Regions from separate parts of the Bacillus sp. m3-13 genome, predicted to be linked through region 1. Evidence: riboswitches for the same ligand, from Rfam matches in the RefSeq annotation. Region 1 holds a riboswitch; the other holds the start of a gene.

Region 1 (16,004 bases):
ACATCTATTTTCAAAAAAGATAATGATTTTCACACTATCTATTCTGATGAACCACACATGGTGGTTGTTGTTTTCTACATTTTTGCTGCAAGTACACAGTCTTAAACACCCCTTGTTACAAGAGGTTAATCTAAGAACCTATATCGTATATACAGTTTACAACCCTTACATTATAACATAATCCCAGATGAGTTCAACACATAGCCTCATAATCGTAAATATGAAAAATCTTCAAGCTTATTGATTTCACGTGTGACTGACTTAACTTCGAGAGTGGAAATGTGGTATTGTGCTGCAAGCTCTTCATCGCTTGCTTCCAAACCAAACAATTCCACCCCGGCATGGTGTAGCCCAGCAGCCCATACTTCCGGTTTATCAGGGGTGAATGGCAAAGGAAACTGAACTGTATGTATTCGGACTAACATCTCTTTTAAGCCTTCAAAAAGAGAGGGATTATCACTTTCCACTGTATCTTCTAGTATAGAAATAATTTTATTTAAGAAAGGATCCTCTTCGCCACTTTTTAAGTTGGATGGAACAATGATGGTTCGTTGACCCATTTTACATACTTCTGTTTCCTTGTCCCAGCCTTGTTCAATCAGAAGGTGAACCAGGAAGGTTTTCAAAACGGGATGCTTGAGTTCATCCTTTAAGTATTTTTCAATTTCAGGAATTAGCGGACGAATGTTGCGGTGCTTCAACGATTGGATAAGTTCATATTGTTTTTGGACATTTCCTTCATGAAGCAAAAATAGTTCATCCTCTTGGTCGTTGTGATCTGGTTCAATTGATTCGTTTTCTTCTGAAGGAAGCATCTTTCTAGCAAACTCTAAAAGCTGATAGAAATTTTGCGCATATTGTGCAGGCAGCTTGTCTTCTTCAAGGATTGCTTCAATGGTCGTTTTGACTTCATCATACTCCTTTAATTGGATAAGAATTGTTATGTATATTTGAAGCACATGAAAATAATCGCCGATATCTTCGCGCAGCATTTTCTTGCAACGATTTCTAGCCTCTGTCAACTGGCCAAGTTCCATGTAGCAAACAACCATGCCAAGCTCCACTTCTGCATAGGCATACTCATTTTCACGGGCTTGCTCAAAAAGCTCCAACGCCTCGGAAAACCTTTTTTCTTTCATGGTCTGCATGGCTTTTTCGAGCAGTCTTTGTTTTAAATTAGGGAACTCTACGATCTTTTTCTCTTTTTTCATATGTAGGTAGCCGTCCTATTTTTATTGTTGTGAAATATTTGAAACAAGTTTATCAATGTTTAGAGGGGAGCACAAGCGAAAGGGTGGAGATTCGGAGCTGAGATAGTTCTATATGACCTTTTGTGTTTTTAGTGAAGAGCTTCGGGTGTATAGACTGCTTCTATTTGACCTTTGGACTTTCTTTCACGGCGCTTCGGGCATATAGACCGCTTCTATTTGACCTTTGGACCTTTTTTCACGGCGCTTCGGGCATATAGACCGCTTCTATTTGACCTTTGGACTTTCTTTCACGGCGCTTCGGGCATATAGACCGCTTCTATTTGACCTTTGGACTTTCTTTCACGGCGCTTCGGGCATATAGACCGCTTCTACTTGACCTTTGGACCTTCTTTCACGACGCTTCGGGCGTATAGACCGCTTCTATTTGACCTTTGGCGCTTCGGGATCATGGACCATTCCTAATCCCTCTATAAAAACTATACAACAAAAAACACCATGCCATCATTTTTATCAACACTCTTTTAGAGGAAGTGTTCATAAAAATGCACATAGTGTTTTTAAATAAGTGGCGTCCCAGGAGGGATTCGAACCCCCGACACACGCCTTAGAAGGGCGTTGCTCTATCCAGCTGAGCTACTGGGACATAATTTAAATTATGTACTCACCGATAAGAAATATTTACTAATTATCATCAGCGACAAGATTTATTATATGAGATATATAAATTAAAGTCAACACTTTTTAAAAAACTTTTCTCAAATAATTTTCACTCACTTATTTCTTTCTATAAAGGGAGGGGAAGTCCCTCCCTTCTGTTACTTTTCAAAAGTATGAGAAGAAAGTTTTTCTCCCTTTTCATTATAGTAATGTACAAAATAACAGGAATCTTTTGCATCCAGTATAGCATATGTTTTATTCCGTGTCATACGGGGAAGTTCAATGCTTCCAGGGTTGATAAAGAGGATCCCATCCAAATATTCCACACCTGCAATATGTGAATGACCGAAACATGCGATATTCGCATTTTCCTCTTCAGCAGCGTATTTTAATGGCAGTAAAGAAGATTTCACTTGATAAAGGTGACCGTGTGTAGCAAAAAGTCGTTGGTTGTCAATTTCCTTGGTTAATTGTTGAGGATAATCATCGTCAAAATCGCAGTTTCCCCTTACTCCATAAAAGCCTTTCATTTCTTCGCTTGTAGAAGGAAGTTCAGAATCACCACAATGGATGAAAAAATCCACTTCCCCTTGATGACGGGCCTTTATTTGCCGTAGCACCTCTGCTTGTCCGTGATTGTCACTAACAATTAAAACTTTCATGCTTCCACTCCTAGTTTTTGCGGGAGAGCATCTCCCACTGATTGGTTAATTGACTGATGGCATTTCCTCTGTGACTGATTTCACTTTTTTCCTCTTTAGATAGTTGGGCCATTGTCCGCTGTTTCTCATTCACATAGAAAATAGGATCATAGCCGAATCCATTCTCCCCTATTGGCTCTTGAGAGATGGTTCCTTCACATGTCCCGCGAACAGTAAACTTTTCTCCTTCAGGATCCACTACCGCAAGGACACATACAAACCGTGCCGTACGCTTTTCATCCGGAACGCCCTTTAATCCATCAAGTACCTTTTGAATATTTTTTCTATCATCCTTTTCCATACCCGCATAACGTGCAGAGTACACACCCGGTTCACCATTTAATGCATCTACCTCCAGGCCAGAATCATCAGCGAGCACAATCTTCCCAAGGTGGGCTGACACTGCCTCTGCCTTCAACAATGCATTTTTTTCAAAAGTTGTACCTGTTTCCTCTACGTCATGTATTTCAGGAAAATCAGCAAGAGATTTCACTTGGAATCCTTTTGGTTCCAAAATCACTTTAAAATCCTTTACCTTTCCAGGGTTATTGGTCGCAATAATTATTTCCTTCATCTTAATTTTCTCCTTTTCCACGAGCATTGATACTTTCTCCCAATGGTCCCAACGCTTTCTTTTGCACTTCTACTAAATGTAAAATACCTTCTTCAGCCATGTCCAACAGTTCATTAAGCTGCTTTCTTGTAAAAGTTGATTCTTCTCCGGTTCCCTGCAGTTCCACGAGATCCAACGAGCCGGTCATGATGACGTTCATATCCACTTGGGCAGTGGAATCTTCTATGTAGTTTAAATCAAGCAAGGCTTGGCCGTCTTTCATCACGCCAACGGATGTCGCTGCTAAAAAATCCGTTACAGGGAGACTTGCTATTCTCTTTGCTTCTACTAGTTTTTGAAAAGCTAGAACCATCGCCACAAAAGCTCCGGTGATAGACGCCGTTCTTGTACCCCCGTCCGCCTGAATGACATCACAGTCGATCCAAATTGTTTTTTCGCCTATTTTATCCAGCTCTACAACCGAACGGAGAGCTCGACCGATTAACCGCTGGATTTCCATTGTTCTGCCGGTGACTTTGCCCTTCGTGGACTCCCGCATGGTTCTTTTTTCGGTTGCCCGTGGAAGCATAGAATACTCTGCAGTGATCCATCCTTTTCCTCCACCGCGCATAAAAGGGGGGACTCTGTCTTCTATCGTGGCAGAACAAATTACTTTCGTGTTGCCAACACTAATTAATACCGATCCTTCAGGATGTGTAATGTAGTCCGTAATGATTTCAATCTCTCTTAATTGATTTTGCTCTCTACCATCTGTTCTTGACATTCTTACTAGCTCCTTTTATCTCCAATAAAAATAAAGAAGAGGCAGCATAGCACCTCTTCTAATCATTCTTCCCTTAGTATAACAAAATTCAGACGTTAAAACCTGCCTGTGTTTACTTTTTCAGGGCGTACGACAGGCTCAGAAATGTTTGTTCCATCCGTTGCCATCAAATCGCCTTCCCCATCAACCGTAATCGCAATGCTTTCAACCCCTGTTTGTTCAGTTAATGTCAAAACCAGTGAATCAACAATGGATTTTGATACAATTCTTCCTTCAAGGCCAAGGATAGCCTCATTGAAGTTCAATACCAGATTTCCATCGGCCAGTACCGGCTCATCCAGAAGGGCCACTTCATTTGACAAATCATTGGTTAAACCGGAAGTATGGGAAGGACCATTGATCAGCGCGTCTACAATTGCGGAAAACTTATCTTTCCCTTCCAAATTTAAACGTGAGGTAACAGGGACATAGTAAGGGTCTCCGTTACTGCTTTCTGCCATAAAGTACAATGTAACAGCACGGGAATTCATTAGATCTACCGCTTCAGCAGTATTAAAATTGATTCCATTTGCTCTGCTCACACCATCGCCAATCGGCGTTTGATTGACTGGCATTACTGTTTGCTCATGCCCGTTGACCATGATTTGCACCTTTTCCACATTTTCAAACTGGGTCAGTGTCCAAGTGATGGCTTGAAGGATTCTTTCTTCATCTGCTTTATCATAATTAGCAAATTCTTTCGAGAAGTCAGCGACAATCGTCCCATCCTCTTTAAGGTTTACGTCCACTTCCGTACCAGCCGGCAGAACGGCTCTAAAACCGTTTGGAAGCAAATCATCCACCGGACCTCCGGCAACTAAGTATTCTAAAGCTTGTTTCGCTACTTCATCTGTTCTTGGAAGTTCTAAGGTTTGCGAAACAACGTATCCATTACTATCAATTAAGTATAATTCTCTTTGTACATTTTCTGTAACTGCTGCTTCTTCCCCATCCGTTTCTTCACCTGTTGTATCCGTTTCTGCACCAGTTTCACTTGCAGCATCATCTACATATGATACATCTTGCGGAATATCCTCTTCTTTGCCCGCTTGCTCGTCACCTCCAAATAATCCGCATCCAGATAACAATACAGAAGAAGCAAGCACGGCAGCAGCAGTCAATTTTACTTTTTTATGAGACATAGGTTTCCCTCCTAAGACGGTTTGTACTACTATGTATACGAGCTATTCCCAAAAATAGACCGAGCTTTGGAAAAAGTTTTGTCCCACAAAATGAACGCAAAAAAACAGGGCGGAAAGCATCCGTCCTGTTTCCTTATTTCTTATATCCCAATCGGATCCAACACAATCGTCTGTACATTTTCAATAGGTTGTTCAAAAAGCTTGCTTGCTATCTTTTCAAAAAGCTCTTTGGAACCTGTTGTGTAAAATTGATGGTTTTCTGTACGCTGTTTTTTATTCAATAGTTTTTTGAAGTTAAGGATAGTACTTACTTCGCGAGCTGTTTCATCACCAGAACTGATCAATTGAATGCCATCCCCCATAACCGCCTGAATCGTAGGGGTTAACAGCGGATAATGCGTGCAGCCAAGAATTAGTGTGTCTATTTTCGACCCTTTAAATAGGTGAAGGGTATCTTCCACTATTTCTTTCGCACGCTCTCCTTCAAATTCGCCACTTTCCACTAATGGAACAAAGTTTGGACACGCCAAGCTTTCTACCTTTACTTCATTGTTAATGGATTTCAATGCATTGGCATATGCACCACTGTTGATGGTCCCTACAGTCCCAATGACACCAACCTGATAATTGGAAGTAACCTTCAAGGCCGTTCTGGCCCCGGGGTCCACTACTCCTATTACAGGGATGTCCAACTGCTCCCGTATCTCATCCAACACGACAGCCGTTGCTGTGTTACAGGCGATAACAAGCATTTTTATATCATGCGTCAATAAATACCTTGTCATCTCCCATGTATAGAGACGAACTTCATCAACAGGCCTAGGTCCATATGGGCAACGCGCTGTATCTCCTAAGTAAATAATGCGCTCTTTTGGCAACTGACGCATAATTTCCTTCGCAACGGTCAACCCGCCAACACCAGAATCAATAACTCCAATTGGTCTTTGCAACTAAATCCCTCATTCTTTCATTTCTAGATGTAATCGTGCTAAACACTTTTCTAACATGAAAATTTCATCTTTGGAATAGTTCTTTAGTATGTTTTGCAAATAGTCCTGACGTTTTTTTACCACTTCTGCAATGATACGCTCTCCTTCTTCTAAAAGGTGAATGCGCACAACACGGCGGTCGTTAGGATCCTTTACACGTTGAACCAATTCATTCTTTTCCATACGGTCCACAAGATCTGTGGTCGTACTGCAAGCTAAATACATTTTTGTGGACAATTCACCGATTGTCATATCTCCACCTTCAAGAAGCCATTGCAGTGCAACAAATTGCGGAGGAGTAATGGTGTAATTGCTTAAAATTTCGCGACCCTTCTTGTTTTACTAAAGTCGCTATGTATCTTAACGATTTCTCAATATCTGCTACCAATTGTGGATCCTGCAATACTGCTTCATTCTGATTCGTCATTCTCGACCCTCTTTCTTCCCTTTTTCTTTTTTATCTGAACATAGATGTCATGTAGTCTGTGTCTAGTATGTTTATTTTCTTATGTTTTCATATAAAAATGCAAGATGTAAAGGCTTATAAACATATTTACCCACATAGAAATACTTGGGTTTATTCAAAGGTAAATAACCGACTACCACTCTTAACTGTTTGGTCAGAAGATAGTCGGCAGTTTAAGTTTAAAGCTCTAATTCTCCCATGCGAAGAAGCTCGACAACTGCTTGGGAACGCCCCTTTACTCCCAGCTTTTGCATAGCATTTGAAATGTGGTTCCGAACTGTCTTTTCACTGATAAACAACTCACCAGCAATCTCTTTGGTTGTCTTATCCTGAACTAACAGCTCAAATACTTCTCTTTCTCTTTTGGTAAGCAATGGCTTTGGTTTGAAACTCTTTCTCCTTCAATAATTGTAACCCTCCTTGCCTTAGCCAGAGCTGAACTAGCGGATGGGTATATATTTAGTCATGGTATAATATGTTAGAAGGAGGGCGGGAGTTACATGTATTTATTCGTATTTTATATTATTTTTTCAATGTTTCTCGGGAAAGAAAGAGATTTCGTTGTTCTTCACTCCATGCTTCCCCTTTTCCAGTGTGCTTATTGAGTTGTACCATACGTCCTCTTCCGACAAAACAAGGCTCTCCATTCCCCTTTCTACCTAAGTAATGCAGATCAACAGAAGATGTTCCTACTTGCTGTGCTTTTACGGATACTTCAAGCTCTTCTCCAAAATAAACCTGCTGCAGGAAATCGCATTGCAGATCGGCTACGACTGGAATGGTATTACTTCCTGCCTGCGTCCAGTCTTGCATAAAGCCGAGACTTTTTAAAAAATTCAATTCTAGCTTCCTCGAAATAGACAAACGGTATGGTGTTGTTAAGGTGACCAAACATATCAGTTTCGGAGAATCTCACTCTCACTCCATGACTGAATGAGAACTCATTCATCCATTGTTGCAAATCTTCTATATAAGCTAGTTTTTTCATAACCTGTTCCTCCTCTAATTAAAAATATTGATGTTCGGTATAACTCCCTGTTTCTTTTCGTTCCAGATGTTCGCTTTCCGCGGGACGATGCTTGAGCCTCCTCACTTCGTTGCGGGGTCTCAACCTACCGTTACTCCCCCGCTGGAGTCTCACACCTTGCACTTCAGTCAAAAGGGGGAACTGCTTTAGTATTATAAAAATTGAAAGAAACAACCTAGTTGATTGTAGTGGAAGGCGCGCAGACTTCCGCGGGAGGAAGGGACAGGGGAGACCCCGCAGGCTTGCCGAGGAGGCTCCCGGACCGCCCGCAGAAAAGCGAAGCGCCTGGAACGGAAATCAACTGTCCTTTAAATCATTCTGAATTTTTAGACATATAGTTTTGTAAAAAAACGCCCCTTTTGCAAAGAGGCGTTCTGTTGGTTGTTTTAAGCTTGGTCGGAACCAAAGAAGTTTCTGAACATTTGAACCGTCGTGTCGCGGTTAAGCGCAGCGATTGAAGTAGTAAGTGGGATACCTTTCGGGCAAGACTGCACACAGTTCTGTGAGTTACCGCAGTTTGCAAGGCCTCCATCTCCCATGATTGCTTCAAGACGCTCAGACTTGTTCATTTCCCCAGTTGGATGCGCGTTGAATAGACGCACTTGGGAAAGTGGTGCAGGACCGATGAACTCGGACTTGCTGTTTACGTTCGGGCAAGCTTCCAAGCAAACCCCACATGTCATACATTTGGAAAGCTCATATGCCCATTGGCGTTTTTTCTCCGGCATACGAGGACCAGGTCCAAGATCGTATGTGCCATCGATTGGAATCCATGCTTTTACCTTTTTCAAGGAATCGAACATGCGGCTTCTATCCACTTGTAGGTCGCGAACAACAGGGAATGTGCTCATCGGCTCAAGTACGATTGGTTGCTCCAATTGGTCCACAAGCGCTGTACAGGATTGACGCGGCTTGCCATTGATGACCATTGAACATGCTCCACATACTTCTTCCAAACAGTTCATATCCCAGTTTACAGGAGTCGTCTCTTTTCCATCTTTATTGACGGGGTTACGACGAACTTCCATAAGCGCAGAGATTACGTTCATGTTCGGGCGGTATGCCAATTCAAAAGTTTCATAGTAAGGGGTTCCCTCGGGACCATCTTGACGCTTCACTTTAAACGTTACAGTTTTAGTTTGTTCAGCCATCATTCTTTACCCCCTTTTTTCTTAGAGTAGTCACGCTTACGCGGTGGAATCAAGCTTACATCTACCTCTTCGTAATGGAACTCAGGTGCAGATTTAGGACCTGTGAATTTCGCCATTGTTGTTTTTAAGAATTCCTCGTCATTACGCTCTGGGAAGTCCGGTTTGTAATGCGCTCCACGACTCTCATTACGGTTGTATGCACCAATTGTGATAACACGAGCCAATTGAAGCATATGTTGCAGCTGACGAGTGAACGCCGCTCCTTGGTTGCTCCATTTTGCCGTATCGTGGATGTTGATATTATCATAACGCTCAAGAAGTTCTTGAATTTTTTCATCCGTTTGCTTCAGCTTGTCGTTGTAACGAACAACTGTTACGTTGTCTGTCATCCACTCTCCAAGCTCTTTATGAAGCACATACGCATTCTCTGTGCCGTTCATTGTCATGATTTTGTTCCACTTTGCTTCTTCTTCTTTTACATAGCGATCGAAAAGAGAAGTGGATAGGGAATCGGTGGATTTTTCTAATCCATTCATGTATTCTACCGCTTTTGGACCAGCTACCATACCACCGTAGATTGCAGATAGTAAGGAGTTCGCTCCAAGACGGTTTGCACCATGCTGAGAATAATCACATTCACCTGCAGCAAATAATCCAGGGATGTTTGTCATTTGGTCATAATCGACCCAGATTCCGCCCATGGAATAGTGAACAGCAGGGAAGATTTTCATTGGTACTTTGCGTGGATCGTCACCCATGAATTTTTCATAGATTTCAATGATACCGCCAAGTTTGACATCCAATTCTTTCGGATCTTTATGAGAAAGATCCAGGTACACCATGTTTTCACCGTTAACACCAAGCTTCTGGTTTACACACACATCGAAGATTTCACGTGTTGCGATGTCACGCGGTACAAGGTTACCGTAAGCTGGGTATTTTTCCTCAAGGAAGTACCAAGGTTTACCGTCTTTATATGTCCAAACACGTCCGCCTTCTCCACGAGCTGACTCACTCATTAGACGAAGCTTGTCATCTCCAGGAATGGCTGTCGGGTGAATCTGAATGAACTCACCGTTTGCATAATAAGCACCTTGCTGATACACAATCGATGCTGCAGAACCTGTGTTGATCACAGAGTTTGTTGATTTACCGAAAATGATACCAGGTCCTCCAGTTGCCATGATTACAGCATCTGCTGGGAATGATACGATCTCCATGCTTGTAAGGTTTTGTGCGACAACTCCGCGGCAAACGCCATCGTCATCGATAACAGAACCCAAGAATTCCCAGCCTTCATATTTTGTAACAAGACCGGATACTTCGTGACGACGAACTTGCTCGTCTAGTGCGTATAGTAACTGCTGACCTGTTGTTGCTCCAGCAAATGCTGTACGGTGATGCTGTGTTCCACCAAAGCGACGGAAGTCTAGTAATCCCTCAGGAGTACGGTTGAACATAACTCCCATACGGTCCAATAGATGGATGATTCCTGGTGCCGCTTCACACATCGCTTTTACAGGAGGTTGATTCGCTAGGAAATCTCCCCCGTATACGGAATCGTCAAAGTGTTCCCATGGAGAATCCCCTTCTCCTTTAGTGTTTACTGCCCCGTTAATTCCACCCTGGGCACAAACTGAGTGAGAACGTTTAACTGGTACTAATGAAAATAGATCAACTGGTACACCGGCTTCAGCGACTTTGATGGTTGCCATCAATCCCGCAAGTCCACCGCCGACCACGATTACTTTTTTACTCATATGTAACTCACTCCTTAATAGTTGCTGTTTAGACGAATGCTAGAATTGCACGTACCCCTACGAAAGATAATGCAAAGAAAATCCCGATTGTTACGTAGGTTGCAATAAGTTGAGAACGAGGAGTTACTGTAATTCCCCAGCTTACACAGAAAGACCAAAGTCCATTTGCAAAGTGGAAGATTGTTGCAATTACCCCAACAATGTAGAACCAGAACATGAACGGACTGGACAGGATGTCTGCCATCATGTTGTAGTTAACTTTCGCACCAAGTGCAGCTGCGATTCTCGTTTCCCATACATGCCATACGATAAAAATTAATGTAACGATTCCTGTAAAGCGCTGAAGCATAAACATCCAGTTACGAACAAATCCATACTTGCTTACATTGTTCTTTGCTGTAAAAGCAATATATAAGCCGTAGATAGCGTGGAATAAGATTGGAAGAAAGATTACAAAAATTTCTAGTGCATAACGGAACGGCAAGCTTTCCATAAAATGTGCCGCTTTGTTGAATGATTCTGGCCCTTTTGTCGCAAAGTGGTTGATCACCAAATGCTGAACCAAGAAAAGACCCACAGGAATGACTCCTAGTAACGAGTGGAGCCTACGAAGTAAAAATTCACGTTCAGTTGCCATCACTTAACCCCCTTTTTCAAGTAAGAAAATAGATTAGATGTTTTGTAAGTTCTGCTTTTCACTATCTATTATAGTAAAAAATCATTGAACTCTCCATCTCGTTTTTTAAACTTTCAATATAATGAAAGCCTTTACAGATATATCGACAAATATGTGACATATTTATTTTACTCCCCTATATGTGTAGCGTCAAGAAAACGCGACCAAAAATTGTACTTTTAAAAATACTTTTACCATTGAATAATTTTCAGAAAAATATAAAAATATATTAATAGAATAAAATACTCCATACGTTTCATTTATTAACCCGATAGGATGGTATATAATGAACAGAGAGAAAGAGGGGAACTAAATGACTGAATCGAACAACCAACAACAAGTGATGGACACACAAATTCAAGTCCCTATCTTCGGGTACGAACTGATTCGCGATATGCTCCTACCTGACCTATTGGGGAAAGATCATACCCAGGTCATCTATTGGGCAGGAAAGCAGCTTGCACGCAAGTTTACCATTGATACTCAAGAGGGAATCGGCCAATTTTTTAAAGAAGCAGGCTGGGGAGAACTTGAGCTATTGGAACAGAACAAGCATGAAGTAAAGTACGTGATCCGCGGGGAAATGGTGACGCGCCGCCTTGACTTGAATAAAGACGCGACTTTCCAGCTTGAAGCAGGATTTCTTGCTGAACAGATCCAACGTCTAAAAGGCAAAACTGCGGAAGCGATTGAAGAACAGAAAAAGAAAAAAGAAATATTGATTACAGTGCAGTGGGATAAGTAATGGTGTTGCTGCCTCCAGGGTGGTTAGCCTGAGCTAGTTTAGTTTAGTTGCTGGGTTTTGGGTTATACTGCCTTACGGGTGGCAATTTAATAGAACATGTCGTTCCTTGTCGAACGGCATGTATTTTTTATTTTTCGGACAGTATTTGGGTGAGTTTGGCTCGTATTTTGCTCCGTTTGGCTCGGATTTCTATTTTACGGACAGTAAATCCCCCGCAGCACGTCCTCCAACAACAAAAAAGCACCCTCTCCACAGGAAAAGGGCACTCCACAAACAAAAACTACTATTCTTTTAGCTTAATACTCTCTCAACAGACTCTTCACCAAGCTTAAATGCCACATGAAGTGCCTCTACAGCTCGAACCATCTCAGCAACATCAACAACAGTAGAAACTTTGATCTCTGATGTGCTGACCATTTTGACATGAATGCCTTCTGTAGCAAGAACTTGGAACATTTCCGCTGCGACCCCGGGATTGGAAACCATACCAGAACCAACGATGGAAACCTTCGCCAAGCCGCTCTCCTGCTCGATACCCGTGAAACCTAAACGGCCTTGATGCTGCTCTAACACTTCAATCGTTTCTTTTACGTCCACTGTTTTAACAGAGAACGAAATATTTGTTGTATCTTTATCCATGCTCGTTTGAATGATAATGTCCACATTCAAACTGTGCTGAGCTAATGTTGTAAAGATGGTGGATAATGTATGTAGTTCATTTGGCAAGCCACATACGGTAATACGGGTGATTTGGTCTTCGAATGCTATTCCTCTGACAACTAGATTTTTTTCCATGGAAACTTCCTCCTCAATGATCGTTCCTTCTTCCTCTTCCATACTGGATCGTACAACCAGTTGCACGCCATAATTTTTTGCAAACTCGACCGCACGCGGGTGAAGTACACCTGCCCCTAAGTTTGCCAGTTCCAGCATTTCATCATAAGCAATTGCCGCAAGCTTTCTTGCCCCTTTTACATAACGAGGGTCTGTTGTGAATACTCCCGTCACATCTGTATAAATATCACACTTCTCCGCCTTCAAAGCAGCAGCCAATGCAACCGCTGTTGTATCCGAACCGCCTCGGCCTAGTGTAGTGATCTCGTTATTAGCAGTTATTCCTTGGAAGCCCGCAACAATGACAATCTTACCGGCATCCAAATAACTTTTTAACAAATCTGTTTCAATATGCGTAATTCTTGCGTTCCCGTGTACAGGCTCTGTGCGGATTCCTGCCTGCCAGCCTGTTAAGGATACTGCTTCATGGCCTCTAACTTGCAATGCCATCGCCAATAGGGAGATGGTGATTTGTTCGCCTGTTGTTAAAAGCATATCCATGTCGCGCTTGCTTGGATGGGGGTTAATTGCATTTGCTAATGTTAGCAATTCGTCTGTTGTTTTACCCATTGCTGATACGACGACAACCACTTTGTTTCCGTTTTCCACTTCACTGATGACTCGACTTGCAACGTGCTGAATTCGTTCAACCGAGCCCACTGATGTTCCTCCGAATTTCTGTACAACAATCGTTGACATGTGCACCATTCCTTTTTCATTGATTAGTCTCATCATAATGTTAGATAGTTCTCAGTACGCATTTAGCCATGGCAGCTTTTTTGGGATATAAAAAAACAGCAATGAGCTAATGTCTCATTGCTGTGATTGGTAAAATAAAGAATCCGTTCACGCGGTGAGATAGCTCTCCAGGCAGCACAAAGACAACCTGACAGTCCTACATTTCTTAAACGCAGAACCAGTAAAAAAAAGAAAAAGAGACTTTTTTTTACTTCGGCGATCCTCCCCTTTCCGTAATCATCTCGGAAGCTCTTTCTTCTCCGATTACATACTTTTGAAGTTCGCACCTCTATCATCACTTCATCGATTTGAAGTGGCACATTATGAAATTAATAGTGATTATATCAGACAATAAGAATCCTTACAACACCTATTCGCGAAGTTTTTTAAAAATTTCTTCAGCTATCGGCTTCGGTATTTTTGCAGCTTGTATTTCTTCCACTGTGGCTTCTTTCATCTTCGAGACAGACCCGAAGTGTTTCATAAGCGCTTTTTTCCTTGTTGCCCCAACCCCTGTGATTTCATCAAGTATTGATTGAAAAACACTCTTACTCCTAATTTGACGATGGAACGTAATCGCAAATCTGTGAACCTCATCTTGGATTCGCTGCAAAAGATAGAACTCTTGACTTGTCCTCTCAAGCGGAACAATCATAGCTTCTTCGCCTGCAAGAAGGTTGCTCGTTCTATGTTTATCATCTTTCGCAAGGCCGACAATCGGAACAAATAAATCCAATTCATTTTCAAGGACGTCCCTTACCGCACTCATATGGCCTTTGGCACCATCGATTACAATCAGGTCGGGTAGCGGTAATGATTCTTTCAACACACGCGTGTACCTTCTTCTGACTACTTCCCTCATGGATTCATAGTCATCAGGTCCTTGGACGCTTTTGGTTTTATATTTACGGTACTCACGTTTCTCAGGTTTCCCGTCGATAAATACCACCATGGCAGAAACAGGATCCGTTCCTTGGATATTCGAGTTATCAAACGCTTCAATGCGATGCGGGGTAATAATCCCCAGTATTTTCCCAAGGTTCTCGACAGCTTTTATCGTTCGGCTTTCATCCCGTTCAATCAAGGAGAACTTTTCTCCCAGGGCCACTTTTGCATTCTTGTTTGCCAAATCCACCAGCTGCTTCTTTTTACCACGTTGCGGCTGAAGGACATTGGTTTGTAAAAGTTCTTGTGCAACCGGCAGGTCAATTTGACTAGGCAGCATCACTTCTTTTGGTACAAAATGATTTTGCTTAGAATAGAACTGCCCGAGGAATGTAAGGAAATCCTCTTCCGGTTCATTATAAATCGGAAACAACGACACATCTCGTTCAATCAGTTTCCCCTGGCGGATGAAAAAGACCTGCACACACATCCATCCCTTGTCAAAAGCAAATCCGAAAACATCCCTGTCGACAAAGTCATTCATCTCCATCTTCTGCTTTTCCATTGTCGCTTCGATGTTAATGATTTGGTCTCGGAATTCTTGTGCCCGTTCAAACTCCAGGTTTTCAGAGGCTTTCATCATTTTTTCGGTAAGCTCGGTTTTGACTTCTTTGTAGCCTCCATTAAGAAAACGGACAATTCCATCGACCATTTGTTTGTTCGTTTCTTCAGATACATGTTCCACACATGGAGCCAGACATTGACCCATGTGATAGTAGAGGCAAACCCTGTCTGGCAGCGTCATGCATTTTCTTGAGCGGATAGATTCGGTCTAAAAGCTTTTTCGTTTCATTTTGCGGCTTGAACATTTGGGTATGGCCCAAAGTATTTCCCTTTTATCCTTTTGCACTTTGCGGGTAATTAATAGACGCGGATGCTTTTCCGCTGTAATTTTAAATAAAAGGATATCGTTTGTCATCTTTCAGCATGACATTGTACTTAGGATTATGTTTTTTTATTAAGATTGAGTTCCAATATCAGCGCTTCTATATTGGAGGACGTCACAATATATTCAAAGTCTACAATTTCATTTACAAGTCGTAGCGTTTTGCCATCGTGGCTTCCTGTAAAATAAGAGCGTACACGATTTTTTAGCACTTTCGCCTTTCCGACATAGATTATTGTTCCTTGACGGTCCTTCATCAGGTAACATCCCGGTTGGTCAGGCAGTATGGCAAGTTTTTCTTTTAATGATTCGTTCAATGTTTTTCCTCCCAACCAAAGATTTTTTTCGTATGTAACTATTATACCTTGTTTCGTACGTATGTTCCATTTGGAAGTTTTAGGATTAGTGGGGGATGATGGGATGGGATTTTGGGAGGGTGTTGGTTGACGGTTTTATTGATATATCGTGATTTTTCTTGATATATTTCATTTTTTCTTGATATATTTCATTTTTTCTCGATATAATCCAAATTTTATTGATAAATTGAGATTTTTCTCGATATCCCCACACTCATTCGCCTATCTATACCTCAAAACACGCAAAAAGCCCGGTCACAGGACCGGGCTTTCCCCAAAACGCATTAAGCGTGCTTGTTTAATAATTCAGCCAAAGCTTCTTTCGGTTGGAAACCTACTGCTTT
Region 2 (16,004 bases), on a different contig from region 1:
AGGCAAAGAATATGACGACGAAGCGATGGACTTAGGGGATCTCGAAGCACTTCAAGGTGTGGCAAAATTCCCGGCACGTATCAAATGTGCCACTCTTGCATGGAAAGCCATGGAAAAGGGAGTCAAATCGGAATAAGCAAGGCAAGATAGGGAGTGATAGTGCGGCAATATACGCTGCACTGTTGCTCACCTCTTGAATGGAGGGAATAAAATGGCGAAAAAAATGCCTGAAATCGGCGATTACAAGTATGGTTTTAAGGACAAAGACGTTTCCATTTTCCGTTCCGGCCGTGGTCTTACGAAAGAGATCGTTGAAGAAATCTCTCGTATGAAGGAAGAGCCTCAATGGATGCTGGATTTCCGTCTTAAATCATTAGAACATTTCTATAACATGCCAATGCCACAATGGGGCGGCGATTTGAACAGCTTGAACTTTGATGAAATTACGTACTACGTAAAGCCATCTGAGAAGTCTGAGCGTTCTTGGGATGAAGTACCTGAAGAGATCAAGCAGACGTTTGACAAATTAGGTATTCCTGAAGCAGAACAAAAATATCTTGCAGGGGTATCTGCTCAGTATGAATCTGAGGTTGTATACCACAACATGCAAGAAGACTTAGAAGATCTTGGTGTAGTGTTTAAAGACACAGACACAGCGTTAAAAGAAAATGAAGACATCTTCCGTGAGCACTTCGCGAAGGTAATCCCGCCGACAGACAATAAGTTCTCTGCATTGAACTCTGCAGTATGGTCTGGTGGATCTTTCATCTATGTACCAAAAGGTGTTAAAGTGGAAACTCCACTACAAGCATACTTCCGAATCAACTCTGAGAACATGGGTCAATTCGAGCGTACGCTTATCATCGTAGACGAAGGCGCACACGTACACTATGTAGAAGGCTGTACAGCACCTGTTTACACAACAAACTCCCTTCACAGTGCGGTAGTAGAAATCATCATCAAGAAAGATGCTTACTGCCGTTACACGACGATTCAAAACTGGGCGAACAATGTATACAATCTAGTTACGAAGCGTGCAGTGTGTGAAGCGAATGCAACGATGGAGTGGATTGACGGGAACATTGGTTCCAAGTTAACGATGAAATACCCAGCGGTTATCCTTAAAGGTGAAGGCGCTCGTGGTATGACTCTTTCCATCGCATTAGCAGGTAAAGGCCAGCACCAGGATGCAGGGGCGAAAATGATTCACCTTGCACCAAACACGTCTTCCACTATCGTTTCTAAATCCATCTCCAAGCAAGGTGGTAAAGTAACATACCGTGGAATCGTACACTTTGGAAAAAAAGCTTCTGGCGCACGCTCTAACATTGAGTGTGACACACTAATCATGGATAACCAGTCTACTTCTGATACGATCCCTTACAACGAAGTGTTCAACGACAACGTTTCTCTTGAGCACGAAGCGAAGGTATCCAAAGTATCCGAAGAGCAACTTTTCTATCTTATGAGCCGTGGCTTATCTGAAGAAGAGGCAACAGAAATGATCGTAATGGGCTTCATCGAGCCATTCACAAAAGAACTACCAATGGAATACGCAGTAGAAATGAACCGTCTGATCAAGTTCGAGATGGAAGGTTCTATTGGGTAACATTTAGTTATAAAAAAACCTTGGCGTGCTTGCATGCCAAGGTTTTTATTTATGGAAAGATATTTTATCATTTAAGCTACTAGAACCTTTCCCCTTCACCCGCTTCAATGTCGCCACAATAAGAAAGCTGACAATCACGAGCAATAGCCAGGAACTCACCTTTCCCAAATGTACAAGGCTCCATGCCTCTGTTTGATTTGGATATTCCCATGCGCCGAAAAATGTTGCGATGTTTTCCGCGATCCAAATAAAAAATCCGATTAGGACAAAGGAAAGGGCGATAGGCATACGGTAACTCTTTTCACCAACTTCATACCGTACCCAAGACTTCCAAAACAGAATAATGACTAAAGCAGATAACCACCAACGAATGTCGATCAAATAATGATGGGTGAAGAAATTTAGATAAATGGCTGCTGCGAGCGATACCACAGCCCAAAAAGGAGGCCAGTCAACAAGCTCCACATTCAATCTTCTCCATGCCTGACAAAGATAACTCGCGACACTTGCATACATAAACCCGCTGTATAATGGGACGCCAAAAATCTTGGAATAGCCTTCTTCTGGATAAGACCACGACCCCATGTGTACCTTGAAGATCTCAAGTGCCAATCCGATAACGTGAAACAAGGTGATGACTTTTAATTCATCGCGGGTTTCAAGTCCAGACCGTAACATCCACCATTGCATTAGAATGCAGATAACCAGAAGCCAATCATACCGTGGAAGGAAGGGAAGAGGAATCACTTGCGTTATGGCTAGAGATGCAAAAATAACGACAGGAAACACGCAGGAGAGAGCCTGTTGCCAGCCGAATCGAACGAGTTGTTTAAACGCGTCTAAGATGGACCATTGCTTCTTTTCCAACTTTGAGTCAAGTTCTATACTTCTATTCATATTGGGTTACCTAAAAATTGTGTTTTGCGTATCATCACAGACACCTCGCAAATTTAATGTTATTTATTGAATTTACCATATTATTTATTGATAAACAATAAAAAAATATTGATTTTTTTATTAAATTGGTAGTACATTCTACCTCGTTGGGGATGAAGACACTTCGGACAAGAAAATCAGCGAGGGAATGTCTTCATCCGCATGATGAAGACACTTTGGAAAAGGAAATCAGCGAGGGAATGTCTTCATCCGCATGATGAAGACACTTTGGAAAAGGAAATCATCATAGGAATGTCTTCATCCGCATGATGAAGACACTTTGGAAAAGGAAATCATCATAGGAATGTCTTCATCCGCATGATGAAGACACTTTGGAAAAGGAAATCATCATGGGAATGTCTTCATCCGCATGATGAAGACACTTCGGACAAGAAAATCAGCGAGGGAATGTCTTCATCACCTCCACACAAAAAAAGCACCCATTAAAAAAGGAGTGCCCCAACCATCATACTCACAATCACCGAACCAGTTCCGTATCATCTGAATCTGACTCCGGTACCTTATCTTCTTTCTGCTTTTCCAGATACTCATTAACCTTCAAACTAGAATAAATAAACCCAGCCGCAATCAACACGCCAAATACCCAACCGTTCACCTTCATGAAGAACAAGATTCTGTCATATCCTTGAACGCCGTACACGCCGATCAAATAGTATTTCAAGCCGGCAGCCACAAAGCCGCGCAAGGCAAAAATTCCTGTAAGGATATAAAAAGCGGGCAGTATCGATTTTTGGCTATAGAGCCGCAAGCTGTCTTCGCGCTTGTGTCCTTGCAGGTAGGCGATATCAACTCCTAAATAAAGAGCCAATGGTTTTTTTACAAGCATGGTTCCCAGGATGAACAATCCAAATCCAGCAGATACATATACCGAGTTTTGAAGCATAGTAAAGGCATCACCTGAAAGGATATCAACCAGCGTGCTCACTAAAAGAGAAACCATAATAAATATCCCTGTCACATTAAACTGCCTCTCAACAGCGAAACGAACGATTGTGTACACAAACCCCGGCGCAGTGGAAAGCAATATTGCATAGTAGTCTCCAAGCGGTTCTTGTCCAAATTTCCAAATCAGATAAGGTAAAGCCAAATAGAATAGTAAGTCAAAAACAACAATCTTATTTTTCATAGCGCCTCCGAAAGTAACAATGATACATTCATCATACCAATTACTCCCATATTCTGCACTATAAACATGAGAAATTACCTTCAGTTATGATAAAATGTAAAAAATGAGGTGAAGCGGATGATTTATGTTGGGGTGACAGGCTGGGGGGATCATGATTCGTTATATACTGCGGGTATTGCACCTAGGGACAAACTGCTGGAATATGGTGCCCACTTTCCTACCGTAGAGGTGGATGCTTCCTTTTATGCCATTCAACCGAAACAGAACGTAGAAAAATGGGTTGCGGATACACCGGAAAATTTTCAGTTTATCGTAAAGGCATATCAAGGAATGACAGGTCATCAGCGCGGTGAGATACCTTTTGACACAAAAGAACTAATGTTTACATCTTTTAGGGAATCTATTGAACCCTATGAAAAGGCTGGGAAAATGGCGATGGTTCTTTTTCAATTTCCACCATGGTTTGAGTGCAAGAAGGAGAATGTCGATTATTTGAGATGGTGCAAGGAACAAATGGGCGACACAAAAGTAGCCCTCGAGTTCCGTAACCAGACATGGTTTCAGCCTGCCTATCACCACAGAACGCTGAAGTTTATGGAAGAGGAAGGGTGGATTCATAGTATTTGTGATGAACCACAAGCGGGAACAGGGTCTATTCCGACCGTCCTGCATCCTACAGATCCAGACAATACACTAATCCGCCTGCATGGAAGGAATGTTCATGGTTGGACAAAGCCTGCATCAGGGAAGGAGTGGAGAGAGGTTCGCTATTTGTATGATTATAACCTTAACGAACTTATGGAATGGAAGGCGAATCTAGAAAGGTTAACTCCATCATCTAGTAACATCTACATGTTATTCAACAATAACTCTGGAGGTCATGCAGCTGGAAATGCCAAACAAATGATTGACCTATTGGGTGTCGAATACACAGGATTGGCACCAAGGCAATTAGATTTATTTTAGAGGAGAGAAACGTCGTGCAACAAATTAGAATTTTACATACAAACGATATTCATAGTCATTTTGATGCGTATCCTAAACTTGCTACTTTTCTATACGAGCAGGATTCCACACTGCCATCGGCCCTTGTCGATATTGGGGATAATATGGACCGTTTTCACCCTATCACCGAAGCTACCGGTGGCAAGGCCAATACGAGTCTCTTGAATATGCTTGGCTATGATTATGCCACGTTCGGAAATAATGAAGGAATAACATTGGACTATCAGGGATTATCACAGCTTTATGAGGAAGCAAAATTCTCTATTTTAGCTGCCAATCTGTTCGAAACAAATGGCGATTATCCGGATTGGGTAAAGCCTTATGATGTGAAAACCATGGGTGATGTTAAGGTTGCTTTTATTGGAGTAACAGTTTTTTATCAGCATTTTTATGCGCTGCTCGGCTGGAAAATAGAAGACCCTTATATTATTTTGGAAAAATACCTACCTACTTTAAAAGAAGAGGCCGACGTTATTGTGGTACTTTCGCATCTGGGAATTTCTGATGATGAGGAGATGGCAAGGAGGTTTCCAGAGATAGACGTTATCCTTGGTGGACATACCCATCATGTTCTGCCTGAAGGAAGGCGGATTGGAAATACATTAATTTGTGGAGCGGGGAAGTATGGGCAGTATATAGGCGAGATAGATCTTGGGTATGACCAAGAGTTAAAAGCTCTAACTCATTCTACTGCCAAACTTCATAAGTTGGAACTCTATAAACCAGATCAACAAGTAACAGAGCGGATAAAAGACATGGAACAAGTAGCGGAGAAGCATTTGAATAAAAAAGTAGGAAGTTTGGAAGAGTCGCTACAGGTAGAGTGGTTTGCATCTTCTATTTTTCCAGATTTGCTTGCAGATAAGTTAAGAGAATGGTGTGAGGCAGATATCGGGATGGTCAATGCCGGTGTATTGCTTGATGGACTTGAAAAGGGAGAAGTGACACTTGGGATGCTCCATCGTATTTGTCCTCATCCTATTAATCCTTGCAGGGTGACGTTGACTGGTGAGGAGTTAAGGGAAGTCGTCCAACAGGCTCAGCACCCCGATATGGAAAACTTGAGAGTGAAAGGGCTTGGATTCCGTGGTGAAGTGATGGGGCGTATGGCATTCAGCGGTGTCAGGTTCGACACAGAGCCGATAAAAGACGGTAGCGTTCAGGTGACAGATATTTATATTGGAGGTAAACGGTTAAAAGCAACAGACAGTGTAACGGTAGGGACCATTGATATGTTTACTTTTGGAAGAATGTATCCAAGCATCATCCGGGCAAAAGAAAAGAAGTTTTTTCTGCCAGAACTGCTTCGGGATGTATTAGCACATTCATTTTCTGATAATTGACCTATTTTTCACACCCTTTCCACGCGTAAACCATAAATTGATATGGGAAGGGAGCGTGACAATTATCTATGATTGAAATGACACCAATTACAATCGAAGGCCATACGTTTACTGCGATTACGGTGCGATTGCCAAAGACTAATTTCTTGGCGGTAACTAGCGATAAAGGGTATATCATGTGCGGAGCGCTGGATGTCGGCTTATTGAATGCCAAGCTGAAGGACCGAAAGATCATTGCGGGGCGGGCAGTTGGGGTGCGTACCATCGAGCAATTATTAGAGGCCCCTTTGGAATCCATTACGTATGAGGCGGAGAATGTGGGCATTACGGTTGGGATGCCGGGCAAAGAAGCTTTGTTAAAAATGCTATAAAGGGTGGGGGCGCTAGTTTGGTTGACTTGCAGCCTTTACCCCAAATATATAATACCATCGTGTTCATACGGTGGTATTTTTATGTTGCGATAAACTTTTCAAAACTTTTTTCTATATTAGCAAGCTTTATCCCGGAATTTTTACTATAATAGGAAATATATAGATTTTGTCGAAATGTGAAGATAGGAGAAGTTATGAGACTATTACCTACAAAATCAATGAAACCGGGAATGGTGTTGGCCAGATCAATCTACAATGATTCTGGTAGAGTGCTGTTGAGTGAAGGGATCTCTGTTACTTCACGCATGATTACACGTTTGCAACAATTAAATGTTACCTATGTATATATAGAAGATGCACGGACAAGCGGGATGGAAGTGCCTACTATTATCTCGGACAAAACCCGTAAGGAAGCAGTAAAGACAATTACTGATACCTTCAAATCAATCGAACATGAAAAAGAATTAAGTAAGTGGTTTGTGATGGACAAATCATCCAAAAGCATCAAGTCACTTATCCAAAACTTGCTGACAGACATGAAATCAAATGACGAAGTGTCCGCCCTGTTGACGGATGTGTATGTGCACGACAATTATGTGTTTACCCATTCGTTAAATGTGACGCTTTATTCCCTTTCCATAGGGTTAAAATTGGGGTTGTCCCAAAAAGACTTAGAAACATTAGGACTTGGTGGAATTCTTCATGATATCGGCAAGATGTTGATTCCCAACGACATTCTTTTCAAGCCAGGGAAACTTACAAGCGATGAGTTTGCAGAGATGAAGCGGCATGCGACCTATGGGTACGATATCCTTCGCAACATGCAGACCATTCCGTTAATGGTTGCACACTGTGCTTTCCAACACCATGAACGCCTGAATGGAAGTGGCTATCCTCGCGGCATCAAGTCAGATGATATTCATCTGTTTGGTAAAATCCTTGCTGTAGCGGATGTTTTTGATGCTGTTACTTCCCACCGGATATACCGTAGTGCCATGCTGCCACATGAAGGCCTAGAAATTTTATATGCAGGATCTGGTTCGTTGTATGAACCAGAGATTATTGAAGCGTTCCGCAAATCGGTTGCCATCTATCCATACGGCTTGATGGTTACATTGAATGATGGAAGAAAAGGGCTTGTTGTCGGGCAAAATAAAGACCTAACAGAACGACCTGTCATTAGGGTGGTCGAAGAAGAAGGTGAAGAGTTGGAAACACCTTACGATATAAACTTAAAAGACCATCTGAGTTTAGCGATTGTTGACTGCGATTCCCTTGAAAAAATAGCAGCAGTCAGCTAAAAGGAAAGAGTAGAGAAAAAAGAAATATATTTCCTTTGTCCTATAGCAGGATATATGTTATAGTGAAATCATAAAATAATATACTTCCCTTATCATACGATGAGGTAGAGGCTGCATAGCATAAGAGTAAAACTACTGGAGGTTGACACCTAAGATGGTAGAATGAAAGGATGCTGTGCCGAAGCAATATGAGCGGTCAAACTCATGTTGCTGGGGTTATCTTGAATAAGGATAACACTGCCATTATGACCGGTACGGACGGTTTTTATAATGGAGGGCTACTGATCGGATGGAGGATAACACATTACATAGGTAATGATAGTTATTTTCTATCATTACTTTTTATTTTGTTTTCTTTCAGCGCCTTCCATTGTTGTAAACCGTTTGATGCCAGTCAAACATATTACAGCTTAATGGGGGTTTTTTTGTTATGGAAGGAACAATTTATTCTTTAATTCCTCCAGTGCTTGCGATCTTAATGGTTATCTTGACCAGAAGAGTTTTGCTTTCACTTGGAGTAGGTATTCTGGCAGCAGCTTTAATGTTAGCCGATTTCAACCCGGTAACAATGGTTGTGCTGATCTGGGATATGGTATTAGGTCTTTTTTATTCGGTAGACGATAAAGAGTTGAACTTATGGAATATTTATATTCTTGTATTCTTAATTATTTTAGGAATTATTACTGCATTTATTTCTATCACTGGTGGCAGCAGGGCATTTGCTGACTGGGCACAGACAAAAATCAAGACAAGAAGAGGATCAAAATTTTTAACAGCTATTTTAGGGATCGTTATTTTTATTGATGATTATTTTAACGCATTGGCAGTAGGTCAAATCAGTAGACCTGTAACGGACCGTTACAAAGTATCACGTGCAAAATTAGCGTACTTGATTGATTCTACCTCGGCACCGATTTGTGTCATCTCACCTGTTTCGAGTTGGGGTGCTGTTATTATCGGTATAATTGGAACAGATGTAATCGTAAGACAGAATATTAGTGACTTAACAGCAATCAGTGCTTTTATGCAAATCATTCCGATGAACTTATACGTTTTTTCTGCATTGATTATGGTATTCTTGGTAAGTTACTTTAATTTCAATATTGGGCCGATGAGAAAGCACGAACAACGTGCAATGGAGACGGGTGAATTATACGATTCTGAAAAAGAAGTGCCTGGAGAGCTGTCAGACGAGCTTCCTACTAGCACAAAAGGAACGATTGGCAATCTTGTGTGGCCGATTGTAGCACTTTTTGTTGGGGTTATTGGAGCGATGCTTTGGACGGGTGCTTCCGCAATTGAAGGAGATATTACTGTTTTAGGTATCTTTGAAAATACAGATCCATCTGCAGCATTATTCTATGGTGGATTGTTCGCTTTAGTAGTTTCATTCATCTTACTTTTCAACCAGATTTCCAAAGGCGGAGTATCAAACAGTGTAGTGGGTCGCGGGATAGCAGAAGGAACAAAATCCATGCTTCCTGCCATCTATATTCTATTATTTGCTTGGACCATTGCAGGATTGATTGATGGTTTAGGAACTGGAACATACATTGCCGAACAAGTAGAAAACTCTAATATTAATATTGCTTTCTTACCAGCAATCATTTTTGTCATTGCCGGTTTTACAGCTCTTGCAACAGGAACTTCATGGGGTACTTTCACACTGTTACTTCCTATTGCAGGTCAAATAGCAGTGGCAACAGATGTATCCATTTTATTACCTGTACTTGCTTCTGTATTGGCTGGGGCGGTATTCGGTGATCATTGTTCACCAATTTCCGATACAACCATCCTTTCCTCCACTGGTGCAGGATGTAACCATATTGACCACGTGCTAACTCAGCTACCGTATGCGCTCATTAGTGCAGGTGTAGCGATTGCAGGATATATTGTGCTAGGTTTGACTGGAAGCACATTGCTTGGACTGCTAGTAGTATTAGTGGCATTTGTTATTATCGGTATTAGTTTTAAAGCGATGAAACCAGCAGAGTAATCTCATAATACTTTTCAAATAAAGTAATAAACACCTCCTTTTTATCTACTTTTAGTTAAGTGGTAAAAAGAGAGGTGTTTTTCTTTTGGGGAATTAAATGAATAAATATTCATAATATAACTCTTGTGTATCAGTACATTTAGCCATTTAAGCAACATTGGTAGAATAAAAATACATTGTTGATTATTGTCACAAGGTGTCGATTAATATAGTGTAAAAGTTTGTTTTGACATAGTCATAAAGTCTAGTTATACTATGTATAAATTATATTAAATAATCAGAAAAAATAAAACATTTGGACTCTTTCATCTATTTTTTGGTAAAAAAGAGTCTAAGTAGGGGGAGAAAGAGAATGGAAAATCGACCGCAATGGGGGACAAGAGCAGGATTTATTTTAGCAGCGGTTGGATCGGCCATCGGGTTAGGAAACATTTGGCGTTTTCCAGCAACTGCTTATGAAAATGGAGGAGGGGCATTCTTTGTACCATATTTATTCGCTCTTCTGACAGCAGGTATTCCGTTATTGATCCTTGAATTCACTATGGGTCATAAGTACCGCGGATCTGCACCACTTTCTTATGCAAGAATGAACAAAAAGTATGAATGGCTTGGCTGGTGGCAAGTTGGTATAGCATTCGTAATTTCTACTTATTATGCTGTCATCATTGCATGGGCTATGTCTTACTCCGTGTTCTCACTGAATCTGAAGTGGGGAGACGACACAGGCGGATTCTTGATTGGAGAATACCTTCAGGTAGCTGCACCAGGTGAGATTGGGGGACTTGTTCCTTCTGTCCTTCTTCCATTAGTAATCGTTTGGGCAGTAACACTTGGAGTACTATTTAAAGGCGTTAAGAAGGGTGTAGAGGTAGCAAATAAGATTTTCATCCCTGCACTTGTTGTATTGTTCTTAATTATCGTTGTCCGCGCTCTGACACTAGAAGGGGCTGGAACAGGACTAAACGCTTTCTTCAAACCTGATTGGAGCACTATTGCTGACGGTAAGGTTTGGGTTGCGGCATATGGACAGATTTTCTTCAGTTTATCCATTGCATTTGCCATCATGATTACGTATTCCAGTTATCTACCGAAAAAATCTGATATCACCAATAATGCATTTATTACCGGTTTCAGTAACTCCGGATTTGAATTATTAGCAGGTATCGGTGTATTCAGTATTTTAGGATTTATGGCAGTTCAGCAAGGTGTTGGCGTAGATGAAGTGGTAGCGGGCGGTGTCGGATTAGCGTTCGTTGTATTTCCGCAAATCATTAATGAATTCCCGGCCTTTAAAGAACTGTTTGGATTCTTGTTCTTTGGATCACTAGTATTGGCTGGACTATCTTCATTAATCTCTATTGTAGAAACATTTGTTGCTGGGGTTCAAGATAAATTCAAAGTATCCCGTACAAAAGCAGTAGCATTTGGTGGTGGATTGTCGGCAGTTATTTCTATCCTATTTGCAACAAAAGGCGGTTTGAATTTCCTTGATGTTGCTGATTACTTCATCAACCAATTCGGTGTGGCGCTTGCAGGTCTCGTGCAAGTAATCGTGGTTGTCTGGTTCGCAAGACAATTGAAACCATTGCAAAATCATGCCAATGAGATTTCCGATGTTAAATTAACTGGATTCTTAGGCTCATGGTGGAAGTTATCCTTGGCAGTCATCACTCCGATTGTACTTGGTTATATGATGTTTGACCTGATCCGTACAAATATTGCGGAAGTGTACGGAGCGGCTGATGGGTATTCTCGTATCTTCACGATTCAGTATGGTGTGGTTGTCGCGGTGCTTGCATTGCTTGTAGGTATTGCCTTCTCCCTTATTAAATGGAAAAAAGACACGTTGGAACTTCCGGTTTCTTCGTCTAAGGAGGTCAATAAATAATGGAAACAAGTGCGATTATCATGATGGTTGTCGGAATTGTCATCATTTGGGGTGGCCTGGCTGGAAGTATCCTGTGGGCTATGAAGAAGAGTAAGGAAGCATAAAATAAAAAGGCTGCTGATCGAGTAATTCGGTCAGCAGTTTTTTTAGACATAAAAAAGTAAATAATCCGGTTGATCTCCGTTCCAGGCGCTTCGCTTGCCTGCGGGCGGTCCGTGAGCCTCCTCAGGCTTTCGCCTTCCGGGGTCTCACCTGTCCCTTCCTCCCGCGGGCGACTACGCGCCTTCCACTCCAACCAACAAGGTAATTTCACTTACCAAAAGGTAACGAGTTAGTTGGATCAGCATAAACGTTTATTTAACGGAATTTCTAGCTGTGTATTGGAGCAAATGGCGGAGACTCCTGCGGGGGAGTAACGGTAGCTTGAGACCCCAGAGGCGAAGCCGAGGAGGCTCAAGCACTGTCCCGCGGAAAGCTCAGCCATTTGCGGAAAGGAACAGCGGCGTTTAACCACTTCCTATGTTTTTTTCGTAAAAATATTAACGTTTCCTTCTATCCCCACGTTCCCAGGATTTTAAGTGCGGGAACGGGTCAAAGGACCATTCAGAGTAGCCGTTGTCTTTGTACATGCCATAGTGTAGATGCGGAGGAAATTTTCCTGCTGTCCCAGGCGGTCCATATCCAGAGCTTCCAACAGATCCGATAATTTGCCCCGGCTCTACGACTTGACCTACTTCAAGGTCCTTGGCAAAGCCGTTTAAATGAGCAAAATAATGATAGGTGTTATTAATGTCACGAATGCCAAGACGCCACCCCCCAAATTTGTTCCACCCTTTAATCTCAATGATTCCATAACAAGTGGAACGGACGGGAACACCATAGCTAGCAAAAATATCTGTGCCTTCATGCATTCTTCTCCCACCCCAACCCCGTGCATCTCCCCACGTATTGCGGTAACTGAAATTGGAACGGATTGGAAGAGGGAAAGCGTGTGTATCCAGCTTAAGTGTATTATACGTACTGTACAGCTTCATATGGTTCATAATAAGCCCGACCGTTTTATCTCGCTGATAATACTCCCATAAGGCAATTTTGATATTTTCTTTGTCAGTACCATAGGGCTGAAGATAATTTGCAAATGTAAACAATACATCTTCATCATTCGTAGAATCAGCGACTCCATCACCATTCCCATCCATCCCCATTCCGCCGAAGAATTGAATGCTCATAGGATTGTTGTCTTGGGCATTGGGGTTTAAAGGACCTGCCCATACCTCAGGTTTGTAGTAAATGCCGATAACACCTTTGGCTTTTGGAATATCTTTTCTTACTCTGCGGACATTTCTTTCATATTGGTCAACAGCGGCGAAATAGTACCATGGAATCTGAGTGACAGATTGCATTCGATTATATAGTTCCTGCCTTTTAGCATAGATTTGTTCGTCTGGTAAGTTTGTTTCGGCAGCAAAAGTATCTGCAGGGATCATGCTAAATAGAAAAATTACGCACAAAAGTAGCCGTATCAAGTCCTCACTCCTTCCTTTTCTTTCATTTACTACTGTTAGTTTGGTAAGTTTTCCTCATTTCATAAATACTAATTCATGGAAGATTGTCAGGAGTATGTCTGTGGAAGGTTTTGGACTTGTTTCTTTACCAGATGTTTGATAAAGTGACAGGTGTGAATATGTCATTTTCCCTATGAGATAAGTTAGAATAGTGAAAATATACAGATAAATTATTGATGAAGTCATCTTGAAAATAAGACAAGTTGGAGTTGATCATATGGCTAAAAAAGAGGAGTACATACGTAAACCAGATTGGCTGAAAATCAAGCTGAATACGAATGAAAACTATACAGGACTTAAGAAACTGATGAGAGAGCACAACCTTAACACAGTATGTGAAGAGGCCAAGTGTCCGAACATCCATGAATGCTGGGCAGTAAGACGTACCGCCACTTTCATGATTCTTGGTGCAATCTGTACGCGTGCGTGCCGTTTCTGTGCAGTCAAGACAGGTTTGCCAACAGAACTGGATACACAAGAGCCAGAACGCGTAGCAGAATCCGTTAGACTAATGAACTTAAAGCATGCTGTAATTACAGCTGTTGCCCGTGATGATTTAAAAGATGGCGGTGCTGCCATTTTTGCTGAAACGATTAGAGCAGTTCGCCGTGAGAATCCTTTTACGACTATTGAAGTATTACCATCTGATATGGGTGGGGTTTTTGAAAACATTGAAATGCTTATGGCAGCAAGACCGGATATTCTTAACCATAACATTGAAACAGTTCGTTCTTTAACACCTCGAGTTCGTGCAAGAGCAACCTATGACCGTTCTCTAGAACTATTGCGTCGTGCGAAAGAATTACAACCTGACATCCCGACAAAATCAAGCATCATGATTGGACTAGGGGAAACGAAAGAAGAGATTATCGAAACAATGGATGATCTTCGTGCCAATAATGTGGATATTATGGCGATTGGTCAATACTTGCAGCCTTCTAAGAAACACATTAAGGTGCAGAAGTATTATCACCCGGATGAGTTTGCAGAGTTGAAGGAAATTGCGATGACAAAAGGGTTCAGTCATTGTGAAGCTGGTCCGCTTGTTCGTTCTTCTTATCATGCCGATGAGCAGGTAAACGAAGCTTCTAAAGCAAGACAAGCACAGGCATAATTAGTCAGCATTTTAAGATAATGAGAATTCTGTAGCTGTTGATTGGAGCAAAAGGCGTAGACTCCTGCGGGGGAGAAGCGACAATGTTGAGACCCCTGAAGCGTTGGGAGGAGGCTCAAGGTCGCCCCGCGGAAAGCGAAGTCTTTTGCGGAAATCAACAGCGGTGTTTAATCAGAGCCTATATTAAAAAAAGGTACAGCCTCACATTTACGTGGCTGTACCTTTTTTGTTAATCGTTTTTCATTTGTTTTCTGAATTCGCTTTTGTCTGATTCTTCGTTCATCTCACCGTCGGCTTCGCCGTTACCGTTTTCGCCAGTGTTCAGCTGTTTGCCTTGCGGAGATTTAAGCATTTCTTTTATTGTAGTTTCTAATATCTCATCCACCCTAGGACTTGTCACACCAAGGGAACGAAAGCGTTCGATATCATGAATCATTTCTGGGTTGTCAGAAATGTAAACATGGTAGTACCGTGGAACGATGGATAATCCCGTTTTACTTACCTGGTCAGCTGTAAGCTCTCGGTCTTCACTGTTTGTTTCATATGCAATAAGAACTTCTTCATCCGTTACCAATGTAGCGGAATCTTCTATTGCAGGTAATTGAACCACCATTTTATTGATGATATTGGCAATTTCACCGTAATCTACGGCAGCGATATTTTCATTATAGCGCTGTGAATTTCTCACTGGCTCTGCTTGGTCGCGAACGTAACCGAAACGAGTTTGATCGTGGTTGTTGCTATCTCTTACATCATACATATCGTAACGGTGTCCTGTATTTGTATTAATTGGCTGTCCGTCACGCCCGTAAATGGCGCTTCTGGCTTGTCGTTCCTCTGGAGTAGGGTCAAAGGAACAGGCTGAAGTCATAGCAGTAACTAAACTACATGCTGCAAGAATTTTTATTGTTTTCCTCAATGGAAACACCTCCTTACTCATAGGATTGCCCGTTGAGAAAAATTTTGACTTAGAAATTAGTGGAGAATGGTCTATAATGTAAATAAGAGCAGAAATGGAGGAGCGGAAAATGATTTGTATTGGAAACCATTGCTACGAACTGTTGGAAGAGAACCGAAACGGCTTCAACGAAGAAACCTTTCGCGCAAGATATATTGATGTTTTAAACAAATACGATTACATTGTCGGTGACTGGGGTTATAACCAATTGCGTTTACGGGGATTTTTTGAAGACCAAAACCATAAATCCACCCATGACACAAAGATAAGCACCTTGCCTGACTACATATTGGAATATTGTAACTTCGGCTGTGCTTACTTTGTATTAAAGAAAGTGAAGAAACCTGCTGCAGAGGCGAAGTGATCGATAGCCTTAAAATGACCCCATCCGCAATGATGGGGTCTTAATTGTTAGTCTTTTTCATTCCCATATGGAGGTTCTTCGTTCATATTCTTGTCATCATGGGTTGGATGGGCACCAGGATGCTGTCTTGGGATGTCCTGATGAAGATTTTTATTTTCATAATTAAAGGCACTATAATAACGCTGACCTTCACGCCATGGCGTACTTTTGTTTTCCACGGGTGTTTCTTTGCCGCGGGGAGAGCCATAAGGACCTTCGGGTAATGTTTCAGGTATCAAATAATCTCGCTGCGTTTCCACATTGGAGAAGTCGGTATACTGCTCTTCCTCTTTATCCTTTTCGTCAATAAACATGAAATAATCCCCTTTGTCTTAGAGTAAAGTTAGTTTTACCGAGACAATAGGGGA

What was found. Region 1 has a riboswitch for lysine ahead of M313_RS0112505 (aspartate kinase). Riboswitches for the same ligand answer to the same signal wherever they lie in the genome.
Region 2: linked by a shared signal. The riboswitch ahead of M313_RS0114270 (Na+/H+ antiporter NhaC family protein) and the one ahead of M313_RS0112505 (aspartate kinase) in region 1 are both predicted to bind lysine.

The regions. Positions count from the first base shown of each region.
Region 1 is NZ_ACPC01000019.1:384,599-400,602, reverse strand. It holds gene M313_RS0112575 (tetratricopeptide repeat protein) at 207-1,211, opposite strand; tRNA gene M313_RS0112570 (tRNA-Arg) at 1,778-1,854, opposite strand; gene M313_RS0112565 (metallophosphoesterase) at 2,027-2,530, opposite strand; gene M313_RS0112560 (XTP/dITP diphosphatase) at 2,541-3,143, opposite strand; gene rph (ribonuclease PH) at 3,145-3,906, opposite strand; gene M313_RS0112550 (GerMN domain-containing protein) at 4,002-5,087, opposite strand; gene racE (glutamate racemase) at 5,228-6,037, opposite strand; partial or broken gene M313_RS23500 (MarR family winged helix-turn-helix transcriptional regulator) at 6,047-6,503, opposite strand; partial or broken gene gerE (spore germination transcription factor GerE) at 6,722-6,947, opposite strand; partial or broken gene M313_RS23495 (acyl-CoA thioesterase) at 7,065-7,530, opposite strand; gene sdhB (succinate dehydrogenase iron-sulfur subunit) at 7,956-8,720, opposite strand; gene sdhA (succinate dehydrogenase flavoprotein subunit) at 8,720-10,480, opposite strand; gene M313_RS0112515 (succinate dehydrogenase cytochrome b558 subunit) at 10,509-11,117, opposite strand; gene M313_RS0112510 (YslB family protein) at 11,470-11,901, shown strand; gene M313_RS0112505 (aspartate kinase) at 12,193-13,434, opposite strand; lysine riboswitch at 13,587-13,773, opposite strand; partial or broken gene uvrC (excinuclease ABC subunit UvrC) at 13,844-15,621, opposite strand; gene trxA (thioredoxin) at 15,945-16,004, opposite strand, start outside.
Region 2 is NZ_ACPC01000020.1:88,281-104,284, reverse strand. It holds gene sufU (Fe-S cluster assembly sulfur transfer protein SufU) at 1-136, shown strand, start outside; gene sufB (Fe-S cluster assembly protein SufB) at 212-1,609, shown strand; gene M313_RS0114305 (DUF817 domain-containing protein) at 1,655-2,506, opposite strand; gene M313_RS0114300 (VC0807 family protein) at 3,024-3,692, opposite strand; gene M313_RS0114295 (DUF72 domain-containing protein) at 3,810-4,658, shown strand; gene M313_RS0114290 (bifunctional metallophosphatase/5'-nucleotidase) at 4,673-6,040, shown strand; gene M313_RS0114285 (YunC family protein) at 6,109-6,411, shown strand; gene M313_RS0114280 (HD-GYP domain-containing protein) at 6,606-7,712, shown strand; lysine riboswitch at 7,810-8,001, shown strand; gene M313_RS0114270 (Na+/H+ antiporter NhaC family protein) at 8,143-9,708, shown strand; gene M313_RS0114265 (sodium-dependent transporter) at 10,061-11,596, shown strand; gene M313_RS25330 (methionine/alanine import family NSS transporter small subunit) at 11,596-11,700, shown strand; gene M313_RS0114255 (M23 family metallopeptidase) at 12,136-13,119, opposite strand; gene lipA (lipoyl synthase) at 13,379-14,275, shown strand; gene M313_RS0114240 (YhcN/YlaJ family sporulation lipoprotein) at 14,505-15,194, opposite strand; gene M313_RS0114235 (YutD family protein) at 15,304-15,597, shown strand; gene M313_RS0114230 (hypothetical protein) at 15,645-15,950, opposite strand.